2 regions of the Pseudomonas sp. Ma2-10 genome follow, and region 2 is predicted to be linked to the other one. Evidence: predicted binding sites of a transcription regulator. Region 2 holds the regulator's gene; the other holds the start of a gene.
The links. Region 2 encodes FliA, which starts transcription of late flagellar genes. Its sites were predicted from a motif close to CTAAAGTTTNNNNNNNNNNNGCCGNTAA; they were not measured.
Positions count from the first base shown of each region.

Region 1: the regulator FliA is predicted to act here: its motif matches at 3,425-3,452, upstream of ACXPVS_RS11765 (methyl-accepting chemotaxis protein).

Region 1 is NZ_JBTEYL010000007.1:164,467-170,239, forward strand. It holds gene ACXPVS_RS11750 (hypothetical protein) at 1-147, opposite strand, end outside; gene ACXPVS_RS11755 (AAA family ATPase) at 480-1,004, opposite strand; gene pnuC (nicotinamide riboside transporter PnuC) at 1,001-1,564, opposite strand; gene ACXPVS_RS11765 (methyl-accepting chemotaxis protein) at 1,663-3,297, opposite strand; gene ACXPVS_RS11770 (undecaprenyl-diphosphate phosphatase) at 3,589-4,419, shown strand; gene ACXPVS_RS11775 (DUF1294 domain-containing protein) at 4,416-4,844, shown strand; gene ACXPVS_RS11780 (MmcQ/YjbR family DNA-binding protein) at 4,841-5,200, opposite strand; gene ACXPVS_RS11785 (LysR substrate-binding domain-containing protein) at 5,197-5,773, opposite strand, start outside.
Region 2 is NZ_JBTEYL010000028.1:27,650-39,878, forward strand. It holds gene flhA (flagellar biosynthesis protein FlhA) at 1-517, shown strand, start outside; gene flhF (flagellar biosynthesis protein FlhF) at 529-1,857, shown strand; gene fleN (flagellar synthesis regulator FleN) at 1,974-2,804, shown strand; gene fliA (RNA polymerase sigma factor FliA) at 2,801-3,541, shown strand; gene ACXPVS_RS23905 (chemotaxis response regulator CheY) at 3,709-4,080, shown strand; gene ACXPVS_RS23910 (protein phosphatase CheZ) at 4,103-4,891, shown strand; gene ACXPVS_RS23915 (chemotaxis protein CheA) at 4,929-7,166, shown strand; gene ACXPVS_RS23920 (protein-glutamate methylesterase/protein-glutamine glutaminase) at 7,216-8,346, shown strand; gene ACXPVS_RS23925 (flagellar motor protein) at 8,346-9,086, shown strand; gene motD (flagellar motor protein MotD) at 9,102-9,992, shown strand; gene ACXPVS_RS23935 (ParA family protein) at 10,036-10,824, shown strand; gene ACXPVS_RS23940 (CheW domain-containing protein) at 10,852-11,709, shown strand; gene ACXPVS_RS23945 (chemotaxis protein CheW) at 11,783-12,229, shown strand, end outside.

The DNA.
Region 1 (5,773 bases), on a different contig from region 2:
CATCGGCGCACGCGTTGCCATGCGCGGTTGGACATCACGCTTGATAATGATGATGCCGTTGTCAGCTTGTACGGGCAGGCAGACACTTGAGCTCAGTGCGCATCCGATCAGCAGGAGGCTATAGAAGTTGTTTTCAAGTTTCCCCACGGCGGCAATTCCTTCTGTAAGTGGAACGCTGGCCCTTATCAGCGTTGCGAAGAAGAGAGCAGAAGGTGTGCCGGTTTTTGTTTTTCTTTTAAAAACAGTTGGTTGACTTTAACTGTTGAGGTGGTAGATAAATTTTGTAAGGCCACTGAGACAGAGCCACGCAAAAAACGCCGTCCGTGATGGCGGTATTGCTCGCTAAGGGCGCTGAAGGCCGGTTGTATCAGTGGCTTAACATTTTCTTGCAAGAGTGCTTGAGCCGCTTTAGCTGGCGGGTTTGTGCAGGGGATGGTGTTTCAGGAATGGACATTTGCGGCAGGGCGGGGTAGCGCCTGTCAGGCCTTGAGCAAGCGCGTCACCGCCTCGAATGCCGCGTCCTTGCGCTGTTTCCAGTCACCTTGCAGCACCTGGTAAGGCTGGTGGTGCAGGTCAAGCCATTGGCGGCTGGCCTGGAAAAACGCCTGGCGTTCTGCCCGTTGCGGTTGGCAGCGCTGGCCGTCGTCATGCCAGGCCACGGTGTCGGGGCTCAGCAGCAAATGCAGGTCGTAGTGCCGTGCCAGCAATGCCTGCTCGATCCACGTTGGGCAGGCGCCAAACAAGGTCTGGCTCCAGAGGATGTTGCTCAGCAAGTGAGTGTCGAGAATCAGCAAGTGCGGCCGCCGGGCGCGTGCCTCGTCCTCCCATTTCAGCTGCCCTCGGGCGATTTCCGGAATGTCGGCCAGGCAGGTGTCTCGCGGGTTTTGTTCGATGAACCAGCGTACATATTCGTCTACCAGGACCCCGCCGAGGTTCTTTTGTAACTCGGCTGCCAGCCAACTCTTGCCGCTCGATTCGGGGCCTGTGAGAACCAGAACTTTCATGTGCGCAGCGCCGGATCAGCCCGCCATTCCCGCCAGCCTTGCACGGCAATCAGGGCGAATAGCGCGTAGAGCCCGGCGGTCAGGTACAGGTCTTTGTAGATAAACAGCCCGACGAAGATCACATCCAGGGTGATCCACAGCGGCCAGCATTGAACGCGTTTTTGCGCCATCCATAACTGCGCCACCAGGCTGAAGCCAGTCAGTGCCGCATCGAGCCAGGGTTGTGCAGCATCGGTCCAGTTCGCCATAGCAGCGCCCAGCAACAGACTGCCAACCGCGCCAATGAACAGACTGATAGCGACCGATTTACTGTCGAGCAGACTGACCTGCCGACCATGACGCGCGTGCCCCCCATGCGTCCACTGCCACCAGCCATAGAGCTGCAATGCGGCGTATATCACCTGCAGGAGCATGTCCGAGTAAAGCTTCACCTCAAAAAAGATCCAGCTATAAAGCAGCACCATGACCAGACCGATCGGCCAGCACCAGAGGTTCTGTTTGACCGTCAACCAGACGGCAATGACACCGAGGGTAGCGGCAAACAGTTCAAGCCCGGACATGGAGGTTCCTTGGGGGAAGTCGAAGAGGGTGCGGATTGTAACGGCAGGCGCTGCCAAGTAGAACCGGCGTGCGCCGCCCTTTGTAGCAGGGGCTGTCGTTACACCCGGAACTGCTTGAGCAGCCCGTTCAATTGCTCACTCAATTCCTTGAGGTGAACGCTAGCCACGCTCGACTGTTCGGCCGCCAGCGCGGTGCTGTGGGACAAACCGGCCGCCTGGGTGACGTTCTGGTTGATGTCCTCGACCACATGCGCCTGTTGCAAGGTCGCGCTGGCGATGGAGGCGTTCAATCCGTTGAGGTTGCGCAGGGCCTGGGCAATGGCATTCAGGCTTGCGCCGGCCAGGCCAGCCTGCTCGATGGTCAACTGCGATGCACGACTGCTGTCGCCGATCACTTTGACCGCCGCTTCGGAGTGGCTTTGCAGGCGTTCGATCATCGACTGGATCTCGGCCGTGGACTTCTGGGTGCGCTGGGCCAGCAGCCGCACTTCATCGGCCACCACCGCAAAACCGCGACCTTGCTCGCCGGCACGGGCGGCTTCGATGGCTGCGTTGAGGGCCAGCAGGTTGGTTTGCTCGGCGATGGAACGGATTACTTCGAGAACGCTGCCGATCTGCGTGCTTTCGGCGGCCAGGGTCCGAATCACTTCCACCGCCTGATCGATGGTCGACGACAGCTTGTCGATCTGTTGCAGGCTGCCATCGATGTTGACCTGACCTTGCTGCGCCTGAGACTCGGCATCGCGCATTTCACTGGCGGCGTGCTCGGCGTTTTTCGCGACGTCGTGCACGCCATACGTCACTTCATTGATTGCGGTGGCCACCAGTTCCATTTGCTGAGACTGTTGCTGACTGCGTTGCTGGGCCTGGGTGGCGTCGTTGCCCAGTTCGCTGGAGGACTGGCCCAAGGCACTGGCAGACACTTGCAGTTCTTTGATTACCAGTCGCAGCTTGGAAGTGAAGGCGTTGAAGTGGCGTGCCAGTTGCGTGACTTCATCCTGACCATGAGTGTCGAGACTGCGGGTCAGATCGCTCTCGCCGCTGGCGATGTTGGCCATGGCGTTCACGGTTTCCTGCAGTGGACGCACGATGCTGCGGGCAATCAGGATGACCAGCAGCGCCATGATCAGGGCAATCACCAGCCCTACGAACGTGGCCTTCCAGACCTGGCCATAGAACTCGGCCTGCATGTCATCGATATACACGCCCGAACCGATCACCCAGCCCCAGGGCTCGAAGAGTTTGATATAGGAGGTTTTTTCTACCGGCGCGCTGGCGCCCGGTTTCGGCCAGCGATAGTCGACCGTGCCGGCTCCCTTGGTCTTGGCGACGGCGACCATTTCGTTAAACAGGGCAAAACCGTCCGGGTCGCGGATCGCCGAGAGGTTCTGGCCATCGAGTTTCGGGTTGGCCGGGTGCATGATCATCACCGGCGTCAGGTCATTGATCCAGAAGTAGTCATTCTGGTCATACCGCAGACCGCGAACGGCGCTCAGGGCCTGCTTCTGCGCAGCATCGCGGGTGAGCGTGCCGGCGGTTTCGAGGTCGTGGTAATAGGTCAGAATGCCACTGGCGGTTTGCACCACATGCTGGGTTTTCTGGGCCTTGGCGTGGTACAGGTCGTCGTGAATCTGCTTGAGCATCAAGACGCCCAACGTCATTAGCATCAGGACGGCCACGATCAAGATGAGCCACAAACGTCGGCTGATCGACATACTGCGCAAGCTGTTCATAACGCTGTCACTCCGATTTCTTTTTCTTGTAATAAATGATCGCCAGCATCCAACCACACTTTTCCGATCGGTCATATCCGACCCACGTCCAATAACGCGGCAGCGCTAATCAGACTTGTCTGATAGGATTTCGGCCCCGCACGGAAAAACCTGAATCCAAGTTGATTTTTCACGGAATTTTTATGGTTCCGTCTGGATCCTGTGCGCGTGGGACTTCAGCTCGCTGATCGCAGTGAACGCTCTGACCAATATTAACGGGGCATGCCTGTGCGCATTGCCTTTGGGGGAATGATGGATCTTTGGACGGCCTTGCAGGCATTGATTTTGGGCGTTGTAGAAGGGCTGACGGAGTTTTTGCCGATTTCCAGTACCGGTCACCAAATTATTGTGGCGGACTTGCTCAACTTCGGTGGCGAGCGGGCCATCGCTTTCAACATTATTATTCAGTTGGGGGCGATTCTGGCGGTGGTGTGGGAGTTCCGCCGCAAGATCATCGATGTGGTGACTGGTTTGCCGACGCAGCCCGGCGCTCGCCGCTTTACCGCAAACCTGTTAATTGCGTTCATGCCGGCAGTGGTACTGGGGGTGACTTTTTCCGATTTGATCCACGAATACCTGTTCAACCCGATCACCGTCGCAGCAGCGCTGGTGGTAGGCGGGATCGTCATGTTGTGGGCCGAAAAGCGTCAGCATGAAGTGCATGCCGAAACCGTTGATGACATCACGTGGAAAGACGCCCTGAAAGTCGGCTTCGCCCAGTGCCTGGCGATGATTCCCGGGACTTCGCGGTCCGGCTCGACCATTATTGGTGGCTTGTTGTTCGGGCTGTCACGCAAGACCGCTACCGAGTTCTCGTTCTTTCTGGCGATGCCGACCATGGTCGCAGCGGCCGTTTACTCGGGCTACAAATACCGCGACCTGTTCGTTCCGTCTGATTTTCCGGTGTTCGCGATCGGTTTCGTCACTGCGTTTATCTTCGCGATGATTGCCGTCAGAGCCTTGCTCGTGTTTATCGGTAGCCACAGCTATGCGGCCTTTGCCTGGTATCGCATCGCGTTCGGCCTGGTCATTCTGGCCTCCTGGCAGTTCGGCTGGGTCGACTGGACCGCGGTCAATCCATGAATGACGCCAGCGCGCGCAACAACCCTGGTCGCAAACCCGCAGGAGAGATTCGTAATCTTCGGCTGAAACTGTTGGTGTTTGCGGCCCTGTGCGCGCTGCCGCTGTTCGGCTCGATATCGTTGTGGGTGCGCGGGGTTTGCGTGATTCCCTTGGCTGCGTACGGGGTCGTCAGCCTGCTGGCGTTCTTGCTGTACTGGAGTGACAAACGCAAGGCGCGCGCCAACCATTGGCGCACACCGGAGAACGTGTTGCATGCGGTGGAGCTCGCCGGAGGCTGGCCGGGCGCCTTACTGGCGCAGCAGTTGTTTCGTCACAAGACGCGCAAGCTCTCGTTTCAGTGGGTGTTCTGGATCATTGTGCTGATGCATCAGGTGTTCTGGATTGACCAGCAGTTTCTAGGCGCCCATCTTTTCGCGCTGCTTTAAAGCAGCAGCCCGACCTGGGTGCGCTTGGGCAACTTGCTCACCACCAATTGATGGGAACGCTGCAACAAGCGTTGCAGCTCGTCAGGGCCCAGCGGGTAGGGCGTTTCCATAATGATCCACTGAGCCCGCGCCAGATAAGGCGCCGGGCGGATTCCCGGACGGTCGCAATGACCGAGAAACAAGTCCTTGTCGACCTTGAAGGCCAGGGATTTGCCCCGCAGATTCTGCAAGGCAAACATCTTGCTCCCTGCAATCGAAAACACCCGTACACCCCCCCACTTGTAGTCTTCCCGCGCACCCGGCAGCGCGAGACAGAACTGCGCGACATCCTCTTCGCTCATACGTCCAGCCTTCATATCAGACGGTCCCCACAGGCATTGAATGATTCGATCAAATGGTCGAGCCAGGCGCGTACGGCCGGCATCACCCCGCGCCGATGAGGGTAGACCGCTTGCAGCCAGCCGCCAGGCAACGACCAGTCGGGCAGCAACTGCACCAACGAGCCGTTTTCCAGTTCCTGCTCGCAATACATCATCGGCAGCATGGTAAAACCCTGGCCGGCGAGGGTGCAGGCCTTGCGCACGATAAAGTCGTCGATGCCCAATCGCGCTTCGAGGGTGAGGTCGCAGCTTTTGCCGTGCTGGTCGAGCAGGCGGATATGCACCAAGCGATCGGCTTCCAGGGCGCCGAGCACGGGCATGCTTTTCAAGTCTTCGGGGTGGTTGATTTCACGTCCGTGCAAAAAACCGGGGCTGGCGACCATCACCATCTGCGCCTGGCGCAAACGTCGGGTGACCAGCAGCGGATCCTCGCCGCCCAACTCACGCACCCGCAACGCCACATCGACGCCCTCGGTCACCAGGTCGACGCGGCGGTTGAGTAACATCACCTCCAGTTGAACCTGAGGATACTTCTCAAGGAAATCGCTG
Region 2 (12,229 bases):
TGGTGTGGTGTCTCTGTCGCAGTTGCTCAAAGTATTGCAGGCATTGCTGGCCGAACAGGTACCAGTACGGGACATTCGCAGCATTGCCGAAGCCATCGCAAACAATGCCAGCAAGAGTCAAGATACTGCCGCGCTGGTGGCCGCGGTTCGCGTCGGTGTATCCCGCGCAATCGTCCAAAGCATTGTAGGGACTGACTCCGAGCTCCCAGTGATCACTCTGGAGCCAAGGTTGGAACAAATATTGCTCAATAGTCTTCAGAAGGCAGGGCAAGGCTCGGAAGAGGGTGTTCTGCTGGAGCCAAGCATGGCTGAGAAACTGCAGCGCTCGTTGATCGATGCGGCGCAGCGTCAGGAAATGCAAGGTCAACCGGTGATTCTGTTGGTAGCCGGTCCGGTTCGCGCGATGCTGTCGCGATTCGGCCGATTGGCAGTTCCGGGTTTGCATGTGTTGGCTTACCAGGAAATTCCTGACAACAAGCAAGTGACCATCGTTGCGACAGTAGGGCCCAACGGCTGAGGTAGTGGTTTATGCAAGTTAAGCGTTTTTTCGCCGCCGATATGCGTCAGGCCATGAAGCTGGTTCGTGATGAGCTGGGCGCTGATGCCGCTATCATTGGCAACCGCCGGATCGCCGGTGGTGTTGAACTGACGGCTGCCCTGGATTACAAGCTGTCGGCGCTGGCTCCGCGCGTTCCGAACATGGAGCTTGAAGACGAGCTACGCAAGACCCAATCGCGGATCGTCACCGCCCAGGCCGAACTGAGCCTGCGCAGCGATGGCGAGAGCGATAAGTCCACCAATCGCCAATTGTTCGCCGGCCTGCCATTGACCGCCGCGGAGCCGCTGATCGAGGCGACCTACACCGAACCCCGCCGTGCTGCACCGGCTGCGGCACCTGTCACCGGTGGCGTCGACCCACGGGCGTTCGACTCGATGCGTTTCGAACTCAACAGCCTGCGCGAATTGATGGAAGTGCAACTCGGCTCCCTGGCCTGGAATCAGCTGCAAGGCAGCCGTCCGGCCCAGGCCAATCTTTGGCGTCGCCTGCAACGTATTGGCCTGTCCGGCCCGTTGTCGCGCGATTTGCTGGCGCTGGTTACCGATATTGAAGAACCCCGTCAGGCCTGGCGCATGTTGCTGGCGCACCTGGCGCGGATGATCGCCACACCGCAAGTCGAGCCCCTGGAAGAGGGCGGCGTGATTGCCATGGTCGGCCCCGCCGGCATGGGCAAGACCACCACCCTGGCCAAACTCGCGGCCCGTTACGTGCTCAAGTACGGCGCGCAGAATATCGCGCTGGTCAGCATGGACAGCTACCGCATTGGTGCTCAGGAACAACTCAAGACGTTGGGCCGGATCCTCAATGTGTCGGTGACGCATGTCGATCCGGGCCAATCGCTGGTGCAGGCGATGGAGCCTTTGCTACGCAAACGCGTGGTGCTGATCGATACCGCGGGCCTTCAGGCCAGCGATCCGGCACTGCGCATGCAGCTCGAAAGCCTGGCCGGTCGTGGCATCAAATCGAAAAATTATCTGGTGTTGGCAACCACCAGCCAGAAACAGGTTCTAACGGCTGCGTATCACAGTTACAAGCGTTGTGGGCTCGCTGGCTGCATCCTGACTAAACTGGATGAAACGGCAAGTCTGGGCGAGGTGCTGAGCCTGGCCATCAGTCATGAATTGCCGGTGGCCTATCTGACCGATGGCCCGCGGATTCCGGATGATTTGCATCTGCCGCGTCGTCATCAGTTGGTCAGTCGCGCCGTCAGCGTGCAAATGCAAGAAGAACCCAGCGAAGAAGCCATGGCTGACATGTTCGCTGATATTTACCACAGCCCGACCAAGCAGGTCGGCTGAGGTATTAATAAACAGTTTTTGTACCTACATCGATGGTCTGCCATGCATTGTTCAGTTAGTGAACGCGCAGCCAGTAATGTGGCCTCCGTCTAAGTAAGACAAGGTAAAAAAAATTCATGGGCAGCATGCATCCCGTACAGGTGATCGCGGTGACCGGCGGCAAAGGTGGCGTCGGGAAGACTAACGTGTCAGTGAACTTGTCCCTGGCTCTTGCTGAGCTCGGCCGGCGCGTCATGCTGCTGGACGCCGATCTGGGGCTGGCGAACGTCGACGTACTGCTGGGGCTGACACCCAAACGTACTTTGGCCGACGTGATCGAAGGCCGCTGTGAGCTGCGCGACGTACTGTTGCAAGGCCCCGGCGGCATCCGCATCGTCCCGGCCGCGTCCGGTACACAGAGCATGGTTCATTTGAGCCCGGCTCAACACGCCGGCCTGATCCAGGCGTTCAGCGATATCGGCGACAACCTCGACGTGCTGGTGATCGACACCGCGGCGGGTATTGGTGACTCGGTCGTCAGTTTCGTCCGCGCAGCGCAAGAAGTGTTGCTGGTGGTCTGCGACGAACCGACCTCGATCACCGACGCCTACGCACTGATCAAACTGCTTAACCGCGATTACGGCATGAACCGCTTCCGCGTCCTGGCCAACATGGCCCAGAGCCCGCAGGAAGGGCGCAACCTGTTCGCCAAGTTGACCAAGGTCACGGATCGCTTCCTTGACGTCGCCTTACAATACGTCGGTGCGGTGCCTTACGACGAAAGTGTGCGCAAGGCGGTGCAGAAGCAGCGCGCCGTTTACGAAGCCTTCCCGCGGTCCAAGTGTTCATTGGCGTTCAAGGCCATTGCACAGAAGGTCGATACCTGGCCGCTGCCTGCCAACCCGCGTGGTCACCTGGAGTTTTTCGTCGAGCGCCTCGTGCAACAAACCGCAGGACCGGTGCTATGACAGCCAGTGGCTACAACTTCTACAAGAAGTCGGCACGTGACGCGCAGTACGAGCTGATCGAGCGTTACGCGCCACTGGTTAAACGCATTGCCTACCACTTGCTGGCGCGTCTGCCGGCCAGTGTCCAGGTCGAAGACCTGATTCAGGCCGGTATGATCGGCCTGCTTGAAGTGTCGACCAAATACGACGCCAGCAAAGGTGCGAGCTTCGAGACGTACGCGGGCATTCGAATCCGTGGCGCGATGCTCGATGAAGTGCGTAAGGGGGATTGGGCGCCACGTTCGGTCCACCGCAATACCCGGATGGTCAGCGATGCCATTCGCTCGATTGAAGCTAAAACCGGTCGTGACGCTAAAGATCACGAGGTTGCGGCCGAACTCCAATTGAGTCTCGACGATTATTACGGGATTTTGAACGACACCCTGGGTAGCCGGTTATTCAGTTTCGACGATCTGTTGCAGGACGGCGAACACGAAGGGCTGCACGAGGATGGCGCCAGTGCTCATCTCGAGCCGTCACGCGATCTGGAAGATGAACGCTTCCAGGCGGCGCTGGCGGACGCGATTGCCAATTTGCCGGAGCGTGAGCGACTGGTGTTGGCGCTGTACTACGACGAAGAGTTGAATCTCAAGGAAATCGGTGAGGTCCTGGGGGTCAGCGAATCTCGGGTCAGCCAGTTACACAGCCAGTGCGCGGCCCGTTTGCGGGGGCGTTTGGGGGAGTGGCGAGCGCGCTGAAGGCAGTGTGGGGACACTGCGAACGCGGCTGGTGGGGTGTTGAACCTTGCCGGTCACGATCTGTTGTGCTCCAGACAGTCATTGAGTGCTTTGCCGGATTGAATGAAATGGCGCGTCCAGGTGCTGGGCGCGTTTAAGACTGCTTGGAGGTCGAATTGGACAAGAACATGAAAATCCTCATCGTTGATGACTTCTCAACGATGCGGCGGATCATTAAAAACCTGTTGCGTGACCTTGGGTTCACCAACACTGTCGAGGCCGACGATGGCACTACTGCCATTCCGGTGCTCAACAGCGGCAGCATCGACTTTCTGGTAACAGACTGGAACATGCCTGGCATGACCGGTATCGACCTGCTGCGCCACGTGCGCGCCGATGAAAAACTCAAGCACTTGCCAGTGCTGATGGTGACCGCTGAAGCCAAGCGCGAGCAGATCATCGAAGCGGCCCAGGCCGGTGTAAACGGCTATGTGGTCAAACCCTTCACGGCCCAGGCGTTGAAAGACAAGATCGAAAAGATTTTCGAACGCATCGGTTGAGCAACTGCGCCACGGGGGAGCTATGGAGCATAAAGAATCTTCACAGGGCGATTTTGAGTCGACCCTGAAAAAACACGCGGTCGAACTGGTCGAAAGCCTTGAAAAAGGCAGGTTCGGCGACGCTGTGCAACTGATCCATGAGCTCAATCAGACCCGTGACCGTGGCCTGTATCAGGAAGTGGGCAAGCTCACTCGCGAGTTGCATAGCGCGATCGTCAATTTCCAGATTGACCCGAACATGCCGCAAGCCGAGGAAGTCTCGCAGATCACGGATGCCACCGAGCGGTTGGGTTACGTGGTCAAGCTGACCGAGGCTGCTGCCAACCGCACCATGGACCTGGTGGAAAACGCCACGCCGCTGGTCAACGGCCTGAGCAACGAAGCCCAGGCCTTGAGCACCGACTGGGGACGGTTCATGCGTCGCGAAGTCGGGGCTGAAGAGTTCCGCGAGTTGGCTCGGCGAGTCGACGGTTTCCTGACACGCAGCAGCGAAGACAATCGCGTTGTGTCGGGCAACCTCAACGACATTCTGCTCGCTCAGGATTACCAGGATCTCACCGGTCAGGTGATCAAGCGCGTGACCCAATTGGTCACCGAAGTTGAAAGCAACCTGCTCAAGCTCGTGCTTATGGCCAGTCAGGTGGACCGCTTTGCGGGCATCGAACATGACCGTGAAGCGATGCGTGCAGAAAAAGATCCGCAAAAACATCTCTCTCAGGGTGAAGGTCCGCAGATTCATGCCGATAAAAGAGAAGATGTTGTGTCCGGTCAGGACGATGTGGACGATTTGCTATCCAGTCTTGGATTTTAGGTTTTTAGGTTTTTAGACCTTTAGGAGCACCCCCTTAATGAGCTTCGGCGCCGATGAAGAGATCCTTCAGGATTTCCTGGTTGAGGCCGGCGAGATTCTAGAGCAACTGTCCGAACAGCTGGTCGAGCTTGAAAGCCGACCCGATGATGCGGACTTGCTCAATGCAATTTTTCGCGGTTTTCACACTGTAAAAGGAGGCGCCGGCTTCCTCCAGCTCAACGAGCTGGTGGAGTGCTGTCACATCGCCGAGAACGTGTTCGACATCCTGCGCAAGGGTGAGCGTCGCGTCGACTCGGAACTGATGGACGTGGTTCTCGAAGCGCTGGATGCGGTGAACGGCATGTTTACCGAAGTCCGCGAGCGCAGCCCGATCACGGCTGCCACGCCAGAATTGCTTGCGGCACTGGCCCGTCTGGCCGAGCCGCAAATCGCCGATGAAACGGCACCGGTCGCCGAGGTGGTGGAACAACCTGCCGCCGAGAGCGAATCGGGTGACATCACCGATCACGAATTCGAACAACTGCTGGACTCGCTGAACGCCGTCAAGGCTCAGGCGCAAGCCCCGCAAGCCCCGAGCAGTAATGTGGCGAGCAGCGACGAAATTACCGATGCCGAGTTCGAGTCGTTGCTCGATCAACTGCACGGTAAAGGCCAGTTCGCCGTCGATGCGGTAGCCCCGGCGCCGGCCGCACCGGCTGCCCCGAAAGCGGCAGGCGACAGCTCCGATATCACCGACGACGAGTTCGAAGCACTGCTCGATCAGTTGCACGGCAAGGGTAATTTTGCCGTTGATGCGCTGGAATCGGCTATTGCTGCGGTCCCGGCCCCGGCTGCGCCAATCGCTAAAGTGGCGGGCGGCGATCTGATCTCCGATCACGAGTTCGAATCGCTACTCGACGAATTGCACGGTAAAGGCACGTTCACTGAAGTCGGTACCGCCTCGGGCACCAGCGCTTCGGCTGCGACGCCAATTGCCAAGGCTGTTGCACCCAAACCCGTTGCCAAAGCGCCCGAGCCTAAAGCCGAAGCGCCGAAGCCTGCCGCTGCTGCCCCGGCTCCGGCTCGTGCCCCATCCGCGCCGCCGCCGGAAAAACCGGCCAGCGAAGCCGAGACCACCGTGCGGGTCGATACCGCGCGTCTCGACGAAATCATGAACATGGTCGGTGAGTTGGTACTGGTGCGTAACCGCTTGGTCCGTCTGGGCCTCAACAGCGGTGACGAAGCCATGTCCAAGGCCGTGTCGAACCTCGACGTGGTCACGGCCGACCTGCAAACCGCGGTCATGAAGACCCGGATGCAGCCGATCAAGAAGGTCTTCGGACGCTTCCCGCGTCTGGTTCGCGACCTGGCTCGCCAGCTCAAGAAAGAGATCAACCTGGAACTGGTCGGCGAAGAAACCGACCTCGACAAAAACCTCGTCGAGGCCCTGGCCGACCCGCTGGTCCACTTGGTGCGCAACTCGGTCGACCACGGTATTGAAGAGCCGGCCGAGCGTGAAGCGATGGGCAAGCCTCGCAGCGGCAAGGTGATCCTGTCCGCTGAACAGGAAGGCGACCACATCCTTCTGTCGATTTCCGATGACGGCAAGGGCATGGACGCCGATGTTCTGCGCGGCATTGCCGTGAAGAAAGGCTTGATGGACAAGGATGCAGCGGATCGCCTCAGCGAGTCCGATTGCTTCAACCTGATCTTCGCGCCGGGTTTCTCGACCAAGACCGAAATTTCCGATGTCTCCGGACGCGGCGTGGGCATGGACGTGGTGAAAACCAAAATCGCCCAGCTCAACGGCACCATCAATATCTATTCGACCAAGGGCAAGGGCTCGAAGATCGTCATCAAGGTGCCGTTGACCCTGGCGATCATGCCGACGCTGATGGTCATGTTGGGCAACCAGGCGTTTGCGTTCCCGCTGGTGAACGTCAACGAGATCTTCCACCTCGACCTGTCGCGCACCAACGTGGTGGATGGCCAGGAAGTGGTAATCGTGCGGGACAAGGCGCTGCCCTTGTTCTACCTCAAGCGCTGGCTGGTCAGCTCCGCTGCTCACGAAGAGCAGCGCGAGGGCCATGTGGTGATCCTTTCGGTGGGCACTCAGCGGATCGGCTTCGTCGTCGATCAACTGGTGGGCCAGGAAGAAGTGGTCATCAAGCCATTGGGCAAAATGCTCCAGGGAACCCCGGGCATGTCCGGCGCCACCATCACCGGTGACGGCCGCATTGCGCTGATTCTCGATGTTCCCAGCATGCTCAAGCGTTACGCCGCACGGCGTATTTGATTCTGGTGGGGCGGGGCGACTGAGCCTCGCTCCGTCTAACGGAGTGTTTATGGCAGTTAAAGTCCTGGTGGTGGATGATTCGGGTTTTTTCCGCCGCCGCGTCTCGGAAATTCTTTCAGCGGATCCGAATATCCAGGTCGTCGGCACGGCGACCAACGGAAAAGAGGCGATTGATCAGGCGCTGGCCCTCAAGCCAGACGTGATCACCATGGACTACGAGATGCCGATGATGGATGGCATCACGGCGGTGCGGCACATCATGCAGCGCTGCCCGACCCCGGTGTTGATGTTCTCCTCGCTGACCCATGAAGGCGCTCGGGTAACCCTCGATGCGTTGGATGCCGGCGCGGTGGATTTCCTGCCGAAGAATTTCGAAGACATCTCCCGCAACCCGGAGAAGGTCAAGCAACTGCTGTGCGAGAAAATTCTCAGCATTTCGCGCAGTAACCGTCGCGCCAACACCTACAGCGCACCGGTGCCTGTCGCCGCGCCCGCCCCGACGCCTGCACCTTCGAGCGTCAGCAGCTACGGCAGCAGCACGCCTGCGCGTCCGGCACCGGCGCCGATTCCGGCGCGTACGCACGCACCGGCCTCGTCGTCGCCAACGCCGAAACGCAAAGCCTACAAACTGGTCGCCATCGGTACGTCCACTGGCGGTCCGGTTGCTTTGCAGCGGGTTCTGACCCAATTACCGGCCAATTTCCCCGCACCGATCGTATTGATCCAGCACATGCCGGCTGCCTTCACCAAGGCCTTCGCCGAACGTCTGGACAAGCTCTGCCGCATCAGCGTCAAGGAAGCCGAGGATGGCGACATCCTGCGTCCGGGCCTGGCATTGCTGGCACCGGGTGGCAAGCAAATGATGATCGACGGCCGTGGCGCGGTGAAGATCCTCCCGGGCGACGAACGTCTGAACTACAAGCCGTGCGTGGACATCACCTTTGGTTCCGCCGCCAAGTCTTACGGTGACAAAGTTCTGGCGGTCGTATTGACCGGCATGGGCGCCGATGGTCGCGAAGGCGCGCGTCTGCTCAAGCAGGGCGGGAGCTCGATCTGGGCTCAGGATGAAGCCAGCTGCGTGATCTACGGCATGCCGATGGCCATCGTCAAAGCTGAACTCGCCGACGCGGTGTACGGCCTGGACGATATAGGCAAGCATCTGGTCGAGGCTTGTATCTGATGGATGTTTTAAGCCTCATCGGGATCATCATGGCGTTCGTCGCCATCATTGGCGGCAACTACCTTGAAGGTGGCCACCTCGGCGCCCTGGCCAACGGCCCGGCGGCGTTGATCGTTATCGGCGGAACCGTCGGTGCGGCGCTGCTGCAGTCACCGATGAGCGCCTTCAAGCGCTCCATGCAGATTCTGGCCTGGATCCTGTTTCCACCCCGCGTGGACCTGGCCGGTGGCATTGATCGCGTTGTGAACTGGAGCTTGACCGCGCGTAAGGAAGGCCTGCTCGGTCTGGAAGGCGTAGCCGACGCCGAACCTGACAACTACTCGCGCAAAGGCCTGCAACTGCTGGTGGACGGCGCCGAGCCGGAAGCGATTCGCAGCATTCTGGAAGTGGATTTCTACACTCAGGAAAGCCGCGACATCGAAGCCGCCAAAGTCTTCGAAAGCATGGGCGGCTACGCGCCGACCATCGGCATCATCGGTGCGGTGATGGGCCTGATCCATGTGATGGGCAATCTGGGCGATCCATCGCAACTGGGTAGCGGCATTGCCGTGGCCTTTGTCGCGACCATCTACGGCGTGGCCAGTGCCAACCTGGTGCTGCTGCCGATTGCCGCCAAACTCAAGTCCGTCGCTTTGCGGCAGTCGCGTTATCGCGAAATGTTGTTGGAAGGCATTCTGTCGATCGCCGAAGGTGAAAACCCTCGCTCTATTGAGTTGAAGCTTCAGGGCTTCATGGATTGATGGGGGTAATGGATTATGGCTCGTCGTCGCCAACCTGAAGAACATGTAAACCATGAGCGTTGGCTGGTTTCGTACGCCGACTTCATTACGTTGCTGTTCGCTTTCTTCGTCGTGATGTACTCGATTTCTTCGATCAACGAAGGCAAGTACAAGGTCATTTCCGAAGCGCTGATCGGGGTCTTTACCGACTCTGACCGCGCCCTCAAGCCGATCCCGATCGGCGACGAGCGACCGAAGACCGTGACCCCGGCCAAGCCGCTGGTTAAAGACGCCGAGCAGGTCGACGCCGGTATTGCGGGTGCCAACGATCCGCTCAAAAGTATCGCTGACGACATCAGCGCCGCGTTCGGCGACTTGATCAGCTCCAATCAGATGACGATTCGCGGCAACGAACTGTGGGTCGAAATCGAACTCAATTCCAGCCTGTTGTTCGGCAGCGGCGACGCCATGCCCAGTGACATCGCGTTCAACATCATCGACAAGGTTGCCGTGATTCTGAAGCCGTTCGACAACCCGATTCACGTCGAAGGTTTCACTGATGATCAACCGATCCGCACCGCGCAATACCCGACCAACTGGGAGCTGTCCTCGGCCCGGTCGGCGAGCATCGTGCGCATGCTGGCGATGCAGGGTGTGAACCCCGGTCGTCTGGCGTCGGTGGGGTACGGCGAGTTCCAGCCAGTGGCCAACAACGCCACTGCCGAGGGCCGGGCGCGTAACCGTCGCGTCGTCCTGGTAGTGTCGCGAAATCTCGATGTACGCCGCAGCCTCACCGGTACCGGAACGGCCAATGCGAAACCGGATGCCGCGTTGAAGCGTGCTGGCACACAAACTGCACCGACCCCGGTCAAGTCGCCGGGACGAGAGAGTGCCGTCAATTCTCCGTCACCCGCATTAATACGTTGAGCTTTTCCTCGGTCGACCATTTCGACCGGGAGGAACAATCCGAATGAGAGTCTGGGCAGTCGCCAATCAAAAGGGTGGTGTTGGTAAAACCACTTCCTCTATCGCTTTAGCCGGTTTACTGGCCGAGGCGGGCAAGCGCGTGGTTGTGGTCGATCTCGACCCCCACGGCTCCATGACCAGCTATTTCGGTTACGACCCCGACAGCCTGGAACACAGCAGCTACGACCTGTTCCTGCACAAAGGCAGTGTGCCGCAAGGCTTGCCCGGTCAGTTGTTGTTGCCCACCAGCCACGAGAGTATTTCCCTGCTGCCATCAAGCACTGCGCTGGCGACCCTCGAGCGCCAGTCGCCGGGGCAGAGTGGCTTGGGCCTGGTGATAGCCAAGAGCCTGGCGCAACTTTGGCAGGACTTCGATTACGCCGTGATCGACAGCCCGCCGTTGCTCGGCGTGCTGATGGTCAATGCCTTGGCGGCGAGCCAGCAATTGGTGATTCCGGTGCAGACCGAACACTTGGCGGTCAAAGGCCTGGAGCGCATGGTCAATACCCTGGCGATGATCAACCGTTCGCGCAAACAGGCGCTGCCGTTCAGCATCGTGCCGACCCTGTTTGACCGCCGCACGCAGGCCTCCCTCGGAACGCTACGGGTGTTACGCGACAAATACCCGGAAGACATCTGGCAGGGCTACATCCCTGTCGACACCCGTTTGCGTGACGCCAGCCGTGCCGGTGTGACGCCTTCGCAGTTCGACGGCAAGAGCCGAGGGGTGCTGGCCTATCGCGCGTTGCTCAAACATCTGCTGGCAGCACAACTTGTTCCGCAGGTGGCGTGAGATGAGCCTTCCTAGCCTGGTGCTCCCATGAATCGGCCGGTCAAGACCACCTCGCGTCCGCAACTGGCGCTGCAGTCCTATCTGGACAGCTTGCTGATGGAGGCGACGTTAGAGTTGCCGCCGGAAATCGAAGCGCTGGTTGAAACCGTTGTGGTTGTTGACGCGGTCGAAGTTGAAGCTGCGCTGGACGATTTCCAGGCAGCGGTGCTCGAAGAGCAGGCTCGTGATGCACAGAACCCCGCCGTGGTTGCCGTGCCGGTAGCCGTGATCGAAGCACCGGTGCCGGTTCTCGTACCGATCTCGACCATCGCCCCGCAGCTGCAAGCCTTGGTGCCACCGGTGGTCGAAGTCCACCTGCCACCGAGCAACACGCCGCCGCCAGTGGAAACCGATGGTCGCCCGTCCTGGGCCGCCGAGCCATTCGAATGCCTGTTGTTCGATGTCGCCGGGCTGACCCTGGCGGTGCCACTGGTGTGTCTGGGCTCTATTTATTCTTTGGCCGGTCACGAGCTGACACCGCTGTTCGGTCAGCCGGAATGGTTCCTTGGGATTCTGCCAAGCCAGGCCGGCAACCTGAAAGTATTGGACACCGCGCGTTGGGTCATGCCGGACCGCTACCGCGACGATTTCCGTCAAGGCTTGCAATACGTTATTTCGGTTCAGGGCTACGAGTGGGGGCTGGCGGTGCATCAGGTCAGCCGCTCGTTGCGCCTGGACCCGAACGAAATCAAATGGCGCAGTCACCGAGGTCAACGGCCATGGCTGGCGGGCACTGTGATTGAACACATGTGTGCATTGCTCGACGTTTCCGCACTGGCCGAGTTGATCGCCAGCGGCGGGGCAAAGCACATGAGCGGCACCAGACCGACTCATAAACCAACATAACAAGCACGTGACGGCAGTGATTGCCGTCGCACAGAACATATACCGCTAGGGCGGTTTTTCGAGGGGTCAGGGTATGAATGATAAGGCGTCGTCTGCAAAGGGTTCCGAAGATCCGATCCTGCAATGGGTAACCTTCAAGCTGGACAATGAAACCTACGGCATCAACGTGATGCGCGTTCAGGAAGTCCTGCGTTACACCGAAATCGCCCCGGTCCCGGGTGCCCCGAGCTACGTGCTGGGCATCATCAACCTGCGCGGTAACGTGGTCACCGTGATCGACACCCGTCAGCGCTTCGGCCTGATGAATGCCGAGATCAGCGATAACACCCGTATCGTCATCATCGAAGCCGACAAGCAAGTGGTCGGGATCATGGTCGACAGCGTGGCCGAAGTGGTTTACCTGCGTCAGTCGGAAATCGAGACTGCGCCGAACGTCGGGAACGAAGAATCCGCCAAGTTTATTCAAGGCGTGTGCAACAAGAACAACGAACTGCTGATCCTGGTCGAGCTGGACAAGATG